DNA from 4 places in the Exiguobacterium sp. TDN 0502 genome. Region 1 is predicted to be linked to each of the others. Evidence: riboswitches for the same ligand, from Rfam matches in the RefSeq annotation. Region 1 holds a riboswitch; each other region holds the start of a gene.
What was found. A riboswitch is a leader RNA that binds a small molecule or an ion and turns the genes downstream of it on or off. The one in region 1 is predicted to bind S-adenosylmethionine.

Region 1 (2,202 bases):
AAGCCGGCAATCGACGACCGATACCACGAAGAGCATGTCGTCTCTCACATCGGCAACTCTGTCGTGGCGATTCCGATGGCGACGAGCCGTGATCTGTACGCAGCAGTTGCACAAGAGACACAAATCGTCGGGATCGATGAAGTTCAATTCTTTGATGATGAAATCGTACAAGTCATCGAAGCGCTCGCACAAGACGGAAAACGTGTCATTTGTGCAGGACTCGATCAAGACTTCCGGGCAGAGCCGTTTGGAAAGATGCCGGAATTACTGGCACGCGCAGAGTTCGTGACGAAACTACAGGCGATCTGTCTGTCATGTGGCGATCCCGCTTCAAGAACGCAACGGTTAATTGACGGAAAACCGGCAAACTATGATGACCCGATTATCCTAGTCGGAGCGTCGGAGTCGTATGAGCCACGGTGCCGGCATTGCCATGAGGTGCCAGGAAAGCCGAAGCCGTTACAATCGATACAGCAGCAACAAGGATGAAAAAAAGACGAACCGCTTGCGGTCGTCTCGTCCTTTGATCTAGCAGCCATTCACTTCTTCACGGAAACGAGTGGCTGTTTTTTTATTACCCTATTTCCTGCGAGAAACGGTTTGATCGTTCGATGAAGCGGACCGTCTCACGAACGATTAAATCCCGGTCATGATCGAGGGTTGCGACGTGGTACGAGTTGAGAAGACAATAGCTGCGTTTATCGTTCGTTCCGATATGCCGATGCAGGTAATCCGAGCTTGACGGCGGAACGACGTGATCGGTCGCTGAGTAGAGAATCAATGTCGGCAGAAGAATCAATCCTAGGCGTTTTTTTGTTTCGTCCATTAGACGGACGAGTTCGAACGCACACCGGCTCGGAACGAGATCATAGATGATTTCGAAGGCAGATCGCTTGATGTCTGGTGCCCCTTCCGGTAAGTACTGCGGACCTTCATCAAACGAGAGTGCTTCATAGGATGGAACGGAGAGGGCGGCATTGATCGTAATGATCCCTGCGAACGGAATCCCGTCAGCAGCGAGCGATAGTGCGAGCGTCGCGCCCATCGATTGACCGACGACGAAGACGTGATCGCACGTTTCTTGTAAACGTTCATAGCCGTCTTGCAGGCTTTCTTTCCAACATCGGGCGGTCGATTGTTCGAACTCGCGGACGTTCGTTCCGTGTCCGCGCAAACGTGGCGCGTAAACAGTGAATCCTTCAGCAGCAAATGCCTCACCGACGTCGCGGACACTTTGCGGTGTCGCATTAAACCCATGACAGATTAGAATGCCGATCGGACCACCTTGAAAATAAAACGCTTCAGCACCAGTTAATACAGGATAGTTCATCATTACTATTTTTCCTCCATTCATGAAAAAAACTCGTCGACGTCACTGCTTGGACGTCCACGAGTTTTTCACCGTATCATCCAAAGCCGCGCTTTGCTGGTCGGAGCACCTTACAGATTGCAGGTTGCCGTGAAGTCCTAGAGCCAGGTCTCTCGTTCACTCTTGATAAATATCAGATTGGAATTGTCGGATTAATCATTGAGACGATGGTAGCACGACCGAAAATGACTTATCAAATCGTTCTTGACGAATGACGAATCCGTTCATTGAGTGAATCCATAACTTGTCAATTCATCGATATGCGCCAAATGGATTATTTTTGTAAAATTGGTTGACTTTCAAAGGTTCGACCCGTAATGTAAAAATTAGTTTTACGACATAAGCAACACTGCAACAACACACATAACGAATTTCATACCGCAATACTTATCCAGAGAGGTGGAGGGACTGGCCCTACGAAACCTCGGCAACAGACTCACTTATGAGCACTGTGCCAATTCCATCAGACAGCTGTCTGAGAGATGAGTGGAGTGGATTCTGCCACTGTGCGGATCCAGGTCTCTTCTTGTTTCTCAAGAAGAGACCTTTTTTTGTTGAATGAAGGGGGAAAACGGAATGATTGCATTTCATCAAGTCAAGAAAACATACGTCACGAAGGATCAGACGATTGCAGCGCTCGACGGTGTCGACCTGACGATCGAAAAAGGCGAAATCTTTGGTGTCATCGGCTTTAGCGGTGCCGGAAAAAGTTCACTGCTCCGTTGCGTCAATCTATTAGAACGACCAACATCAGGAACGGTGACGGTTGACGGAGAAGATTTGACACAGCTATCACCGAAAAAGTTACGCCAAGCGAAACAGCGGATCGGGAT
Region 2 (2,202 bases), on a different contig from region 1:
TCGACGAGTTGTGCTTCAGGAAGTTTTCCTGTGCCGAATGTATCAACCGCGATTGATACAGGGTGCGCTACACCGATTGCGTACGCGAGTTGAACTTCTGCTTTGTCTGCAAGACCTGCAGCAACGAGGTTCTTCGCGACGTAACGTGCTGCGTATGCAGCTGAACGGTCGACTTTTGTTGGATCTTTACCTGAGAATGCGCCACCGCCATGGCGTGCATATCCACCGTACGTATCAACGATGATCTTACGACCTGTTAATCCAGCATCTCCTTGTGGTCCGCCGATGACGAAACGACCAGTCGGGTTGATGAAGAATTTCGTTGCTGCATCGATGTATTCCGCCGGGATGACCGGTGTGATGACGTGTTCTTTCAAGTCCGCTTGGATTTGCTCAAGCGTGACTTCTTCCGCGTGTTGTGTCGAGATGACGATCGTATCGACACGAACCGGCTCGTTGTTCTCGTTGTATTCGACCGTGACTTGTGTTTTTCCGTCCGGACGAAGGTAGTCGAGTTGACCGTTTTTACGCACTTCTGCCAAACGGCGTGCGAGACGGTGCGAAAGTGAGATTGGAAGTGGCATGAGTTCTGGTGTTTCTTTCGTTGCATAACCGAACATGAGACCTTGGTCTCCTGCTCCAATTGCATCGATTTCTGCATCAGACATGCTACCTTCACGTGCTTCAAGCGCTTGGTCGACACCAAGAGCGATATCCGCTGATTGCTCATCAATTGATGTCAAGACAGCACACGTATCTGCGTCGAAACCGTATTTCGCGCGTGTGTAGCCGATTTCACGAATCGTTTCACGGACGACTTTCGGAATGTCGACGTAAGTGGATGTCGTGATCTCACCTGCAACGAGAACGAGACCTGTTGTAACAGAAGTTTCTGCTGCAACACGTGCGTTCGGATCCGCTGCGAGGATGGCATCAAGAATTGAATCTGAAATTTGGTCACAGATTTTATCTGGATGACCTTCAGTGACTGACTCCGACGTGAATAGTCGGCGATTAAGGTTTGTCATGTATGACCCTCCCAAAAAAGAATTTGACGGTGTACTCATTTCCCCTAGTTGAGTGGGACGGTAAAATGAAAAAAACCCTTCCAAGTCCAAAAAATGGTCAGGGAAAGGTTGTGCGTTCTTCCTTTACCCTCTTATCGTTCGAAGTGTTTACTTCGCTTCAGGAGAGCACCTTTTCCCTCATTAATATATTGATTAATGTAGGACGGTTGCCGGGTTTCTTCGGGCCTTGTTCCCTCCACCTGCTCAGAATAAGAGTATCCGTTACGAATTACATGATATAAAGTTGTACCTACTCTGTCAAGCAAGGTTTCAAATTCTAGTCGAAACTTTTTGAAAGAGATGTTAAACTGTTAATGCTGAAAGCGTTTCCAGATAAATAGAAATCAGCATCAGAAAATGATTGCTCTCTCTTTAGTATGTCATATATAATAATTGTGTCATACTAAATACGATGAGCCAAAACCAACGTAGGGGAAAGGTGGGGTCAGGATGCCGATGACGGTCCTGAATATCGAAGAACTACTCAAGAAAGAGCATGTGTTCAAACAACTCTCTGTTGCTGAACTTGTCGAACATGCGATTCGAAATGAAGAAGGTGTCCTTGCCGAGAACGGCGCATTATCTGTAGAAACGGGGAAATTTACAGGTCGTTCACCAAAAGATAAGTTCATCGTCCGTGATTCTTCCTGCGAGTCTCACATCGATTGGGGTCACGTCAACCAACCGATGGATGGAGACAAATTTGAACAATTGCTGCAAAAGGTTCTTCGTTACATGAACGAAGCTGACCGGCTCTACTACACAGAAGCCGCAGCAGGGGCAGATACGCACTTTACCCTTCCGGTTCGTGTGCTCACACAATATGCCTGGCATAATCTCTTTGCCAAACAGCTCTTCTTACGCGAGTATCCCGAAGTGGCTGCTTTTGAACCGTTCACAGTCGTCTACGCGCCGGAATTCAAAGCCGATCCTGCCGTTGACGGAACCAACTCCGAAACATTCATCGCGATGTCGTTCGAACACCGGATTGTTTTGATCGGCGGAACGGAGTATGCCGGTGAGATTAAAAAATCAATCTTCTCTGTCATGAACTACCTCTTGCCACAGGAAAACGTTCTTTCCATGCACTGCTCGGCAAACGTCGGACACGAAGGGGACGTCGCCCTGTTCTTCG
Region 3 (2,202 bases), on a different contig from region 1:
ACGTGTCTGATCAAGAATCGTCAAGACACGGTCTTCGTAACGGATACTTTGAACGAATGTAGTCATCGGCTGAGTTCCTCCGTTACGTCAAAGTTCCGTAAATCATCGAATGTCCGGCATTCGGTCCGCCGTTTAATCAAGGCAGTACCAAGTCGTAAGGCATGACGTTTCCGCTCTAAGCGTTCCGTCGTAGAACCGATCGATTCCAGATCAGCGACCGGCGCGAGACCAATCGTCCGCCGAATCAATTCGCAACCGGCGAAGCCAAGGGCATCCTGTAAGATCGTACTCAGTACATCGTCGACGAGTCCCGATGTCTGGAACGGTTCGACAGCTTCCCGTTCCCATAAGGCACGGAACGTCGAAGCGAACGTCAGCCAGAACGTATCGATGTCCCGAATCCGGGCATCACGAAGTGCTGAATAATCCGGATATGCCGCAAAGAATAAGTGGGCGATGAACTGTCCAACATCGAATCCGAATGGACCATAGAAGGCGAATTCAGGGTCGATGACTTTCGTTTCTGTCGCCGAGGCGAAGATGCTTCCAGTATGTAGATCGCCGTGTAACAACGCGTCCCCTTTTGTGATGAAGAGCGCTTCAAGTTTTGCGACTTCGCGTTTTAACTCATCGTCTACCCATAAATGAGCCACCTCTTCTTCGAGTCCTGCCTCGATCTCGTTCGTCTCCGCATCATGGAATGGATCGGTGAAGATTAACTTTTCCGTGATGTCGCACAGATCCGGATTGTAGTACGTCCGGGCGACGCGTTTCTTTTCAACCGGACCAAGCGCAAAGTCCGATGTATGGAACAACGTCCGAGCGAGATAAGAACCGATATGTTCTGCAAGAAACGGATACTGTTCACCTGCAAGTAAACCGCTTCGAACGATCGTCAGATGTGAAAGATCTTCCATGACCGTATACGCCTCTTCGTGACTGGCATGAAAGACACGTGGTACGAACGGTACGGCGTGCCGCGCGAATTCACGGAGTGCGGATTGTTCGATCCACGCCCGCTCGAGCGATAACGGCCAGCTCTCGCCGACGACTTTCGCGTAGGGTAGTGCTTGTTTTAGAATCAATCGATGTTCACCCTCCCGAATCCGAAAAACGAGGTTGAGATTGCCGTCACCAATCTCTTCTGCTTCGACGGCTCCGTCGCCGATCAGTCCTAATGAGCGGACACGATCAATCGCGTCCTGTTCTGTAAATGCTTTGTATGTCATCTCAGTTTCCCCCTATGTGATACACGAAAAAGCGCCTCTTTTCGTCATCGAAAAGAGGCGCAGGAAAGTCACTGCATCCTCTTATCTCTCAGACGAAACGTCTGTTGGATGTAGCACCGTGCCTAGTGGTCGGTTGCTGCGGCGTCATCGGGCCAATTCCCTCTGCCAACTCGCGATAAGAGTCGTATGTAGTTGTCGTGTGTGATATTGATTTGAATCTTACGCAACCCTCTTCCCTGCTGTCAAATCGAAATCAAGCAGAAACGGATCGCATTTTTAAGCCATCTATAGAAAGAGTATTTTCAAAAAAATAAATTTTCTAAAATTAGTTTGACAAGTGACGATTCCCATGCAAAAATTGCAATTAGATTTCACAATTTCATCCAATTCTTATCAAGAGCAGACGGAGGGACAAGCCCTACGATGTCGCAGCAACCGACCTTTTGGCACGGTGCTAATTCTTGCAGCTACTAAGCTGACAGATAAGAGTCCACGTTCGAATCATTCATGGTCTCTTGTCGCTGACGAGAGACCATTTTTTTGTTGAAGGAGGAAAGACATGACTTATATCACTGCTACTTATCAATTGACCGTTCGCGATCGACTCGAACAACGCGCTGAACAACTCGCGCTTGGTCTGACAGTCGGTTCTTGGACGGAACTGAATCATCTCGAACAACAACAACTCGCCTCGTTCAAAGGGGAAGTCGTACATACGGAAGAGCGCGACGGTAAAGGCTATATCACGATTCGTTATCCGGAACACAATGTATCGCGCGACTTTTCTGCGATCTTGACGACCGTCTTCGGGAAACTCTCACTCGACGGTGAAATCAAATTAACGGAATTGCTACTACCCGATACATTTACGTCGGACTTTCCAGGTGCGAAGTTCGGCATCGAAGGGGTCCGTTCCTTAATCGGTGTCGAAGATCGTCCACTGTTAATGAGCATCTTCAAAGGGGTCATCGGA
Region 4 (2,202 bases), on a different contig from region 1:
CAAATCGGAATTATTACGTTTTAACAACGGAGGGAATATAAAATGAAAAAAGTCATTCCTGCTTTAACCGTCGCACTGGCGAGCGCAAGTATCCTCGCCGCTTGCGGATCGAACACTGATTCGTCGACTTCAGATGACAACCAGACGGAAGTCTACACATCGACGTTCGCAACGGCTGCCATCGCCCGTGAAATCGGTGGTGATCAGGTAAACGTCAAGATGATCGTTCCACCGGGTGCAGATCCTCACTCATATGAACCTACTTCCAAGCAACTGACCGAGATTGCTAAAGGGGACTTGTTCCTTTTGACAGGTACGACACTCGAACCGTACTCCAAAAAAATTCAAGAGAGCTTAAAAGGAACGGACGTCCGTTTTGTCGAGACAAGTAAAGATGTCCACTTGCTTGAATCCGATGCCACTCTTCATGCGCACGCAGAAGACGGACATGATGATCATGCAACGGATGAACACGCATACGAAGAAGACGGGCACGACCACGGAAAATACGATCCGCATGTCTGGCTTGATCCGGTCAATGCCAAAGCGATGGCACGCTCGATTACGACTGCACTGTCAAAAGAAGTACCAAAAGAGAAGGCAACGTTCGAAAAAAACTTGAAATCCTTCGATCAACAAGCTGATGCATTAGATAAAGAGTTCAAGCAGGCCGTCACTGACGGCTCGAAAAAGGAACTTCTCGTCACGCACGCTGCATACGGTTATCTCGCTGAACGATATGGTTTTACACAACTTCCGATTGCAGGTATCTCCCCGTCAGATGAACCGTCACAAAAACAGCTAGCGGCGTTAGTCAAGGAAGCCCGGATGCATGATTTGAAATACGTCGCTTTCGAAGAGACAGTCTCACCGAAGGTCGCGCGTGTCATCCAAAAAGAAATCGGCGCTGAATCGGTGACGATCCATAATCTCGAGTCAGTGACGAAAGCGCAACAAAACAGCTCGTATTTCAAGTTGATGGAAGAAAACGTTGCGACATTAAAACAAGCACTTCAGTAAAGTACAGTTGACACGCGTTACTCAATGCGGTACGGTAAGAAACGTGTTTTAGACAATTGAATGACTTCTTTTTATCGCGAGAAACGGAGGGACTGGCCCAATGATGTTTCGGCAGCGGACGATTTGATTCGTACTGTGCCAAATCCAGCAAGCGTAAGCTTGAGAGATAAGAAGAGCGTCTTTACTCGATAAAGACCGCCTTCTTTCTTGCGAAGGGGTCTTTTTTTGTATCTTTGAGAAACGAGGTGTCAACAATGAATGAAACGATCACGCCTAACAAATGGGCACTGCTTCCGCTCGTCGTGTTCCTGGTCCTCTTCATCGGAGCCGGGATCTTCTATGACGACTTTTACAAATTCCCGATTCTCATCGCCGCTTTGATCGCTTTAATTTTTGCTGCCGTGACGACGAAAGGATCGATTAATCAAACGGTCGAACGGATTGCAACCGGTGCCGGAAATCCAGACATCATGATCATGGTCTTCATCTTCTTATTAGCCGGGACGTTCTCCGGAACGGCAGAAGCGATCGGTGCGATTGATGCAACCGTCAATGCTGCCTTGACGTTCTTACCGCCATCGCTCCTCATGAGCGGACTATTCATCATCGCTGCCTTCATCTCGATGGCAATGGGAACCTCTACCGGAACGATTGCCGCCCTTGCACCGATCGCTTTCGGTATTCATGAAGCGACAGACATCAACGTTGCGATCGCAGCTGCTGCCGTCGTCGGGGGATCGATGTTTGGCGATAACTTGTCATTTATCTCCGATACGACAATCGCTGCCGTCCGGACACAAAAAACGAACATGCGTGATAAGTTCCGGACGAACTTCATGATCGTTCTTCCGGCTGCTATCCTGACAATCATCCTACTGGCGTTCGTTTCCGGATCAGGGGATGTCGTCGAAGCTAAGGCATTCGAGTTCTACAAATTGATTCCATACCTCGCCGTCATCGTTCTTGCGATCTTTGGCGTCAATGTCATCCTCGTCCTCATCGGGGGAACGTTACTCACCGGCATCATCGGAATGGTCGACGGTAGCTTTGGTTTAAGCGGCTTCGTCCTTTCGATGTCTGAAGGGATGTTAGGGATGGCGGAGATTTCCATCTTGACGCTTCTCATGGGGGGTCTTGTCAGCTTGATTACATTTAACGGTGGTATTGCCTACCTGAAGGAGA

Region 2: linked by a shared signal. The riboswitch ahead of metK (methionine adenosyltransferase) and the one ahead of ACRPK8_RS10720 (alpha/beta hydrolase) in region 1 are both predicted to bind S-adenosylmethionine.
Region 3: linked by a shared signal. The riboswitch ahead of mtnK (S-methyl-5-thioribose kinase) and the one ahead of ACRPK8_RS10720 (alpha/beta hydrolase) in region 1 are both predicted to bind S-adenosylmethionine.
Region 4: linked by a shared signal. The riboswitch ahead of ACRPK8_RS15325 (Na+/H+ antiporter NhaC family protein) and the one ahead of ACRPK8_RS10720 (alpha/beta hydrolase) in region 1 are both predicted to bind S-adenosylmethionine.

What each region holds. Positions count from the first base shown of each region.
Region 1 covers NZ_JBOZGJ010000009.1:59,847-62,048, reverse strand. The annotation lists gene ACRPK8_RS10725 (thymidine kinase) at 1-489, shown strand, start outside; gene ACRPK8_RS10720 (alpha/beta hydrolase) at 575-1,333, opposite strand; SAM riboswitch class I at 1,401-1,502, opposite strand; SAM riboswitch class I at 1,754-1,858, shown strand; gene ACRPK8_RS10715 (methionine ABC transporter ATP-binding protein) at 1,946-2,202, shown strand, end outside.
Region 2 covers NZ_JBOZGJ010000001.1:261,342-263,543, forward strand. The annotation lists gene metK (methionine adenosyltransferase) at 1-1,028, opposite strand, end outside; SAM riboswitch class I at 1,157-1,283, opposite strand; gene pckA (phosphoenolpyruvate carboxykinase (ATP)) at 1,518-2,202, shown strand, end outside.
Region 3 covers NZ_JBOZGJ010000008.1:17,132-19,333, forward strand. The annotation lists gene mtnA (S-methyl-5-thioribose-1-phosphate isomerase) at 1-66, opposite strand, end outside; gene mtnK (S-methyl-5-thioribose kinase) at 63-1,229, opposite strand; SAM riboswitch class I at 1,308-1,411, opposite strand; SAM riboswitch class I at 1,617-1,718, shown strand; gene ACRPK8_RS09725 (2,3-diketo-5-methylthiopentyl-1-phosphate enolase) at 1,789-2,202, shown strand, end outside.
Region 4 covers NZ_JBOZGJ010000024.1:471-2,672, reverse strand. The annotation lists gene ACRPK8_RS15330 (metal ABC transporter solute-binding protein, Zn/Mn family) at 43-1,020, shown strand; SAM riboswitch class I at 1,089-1,193, shown strand; gene ACRPK8_RS15325 (Na+/H+ antiporter NhaC family protein) at 1,275-2,202, shown strand, end outside.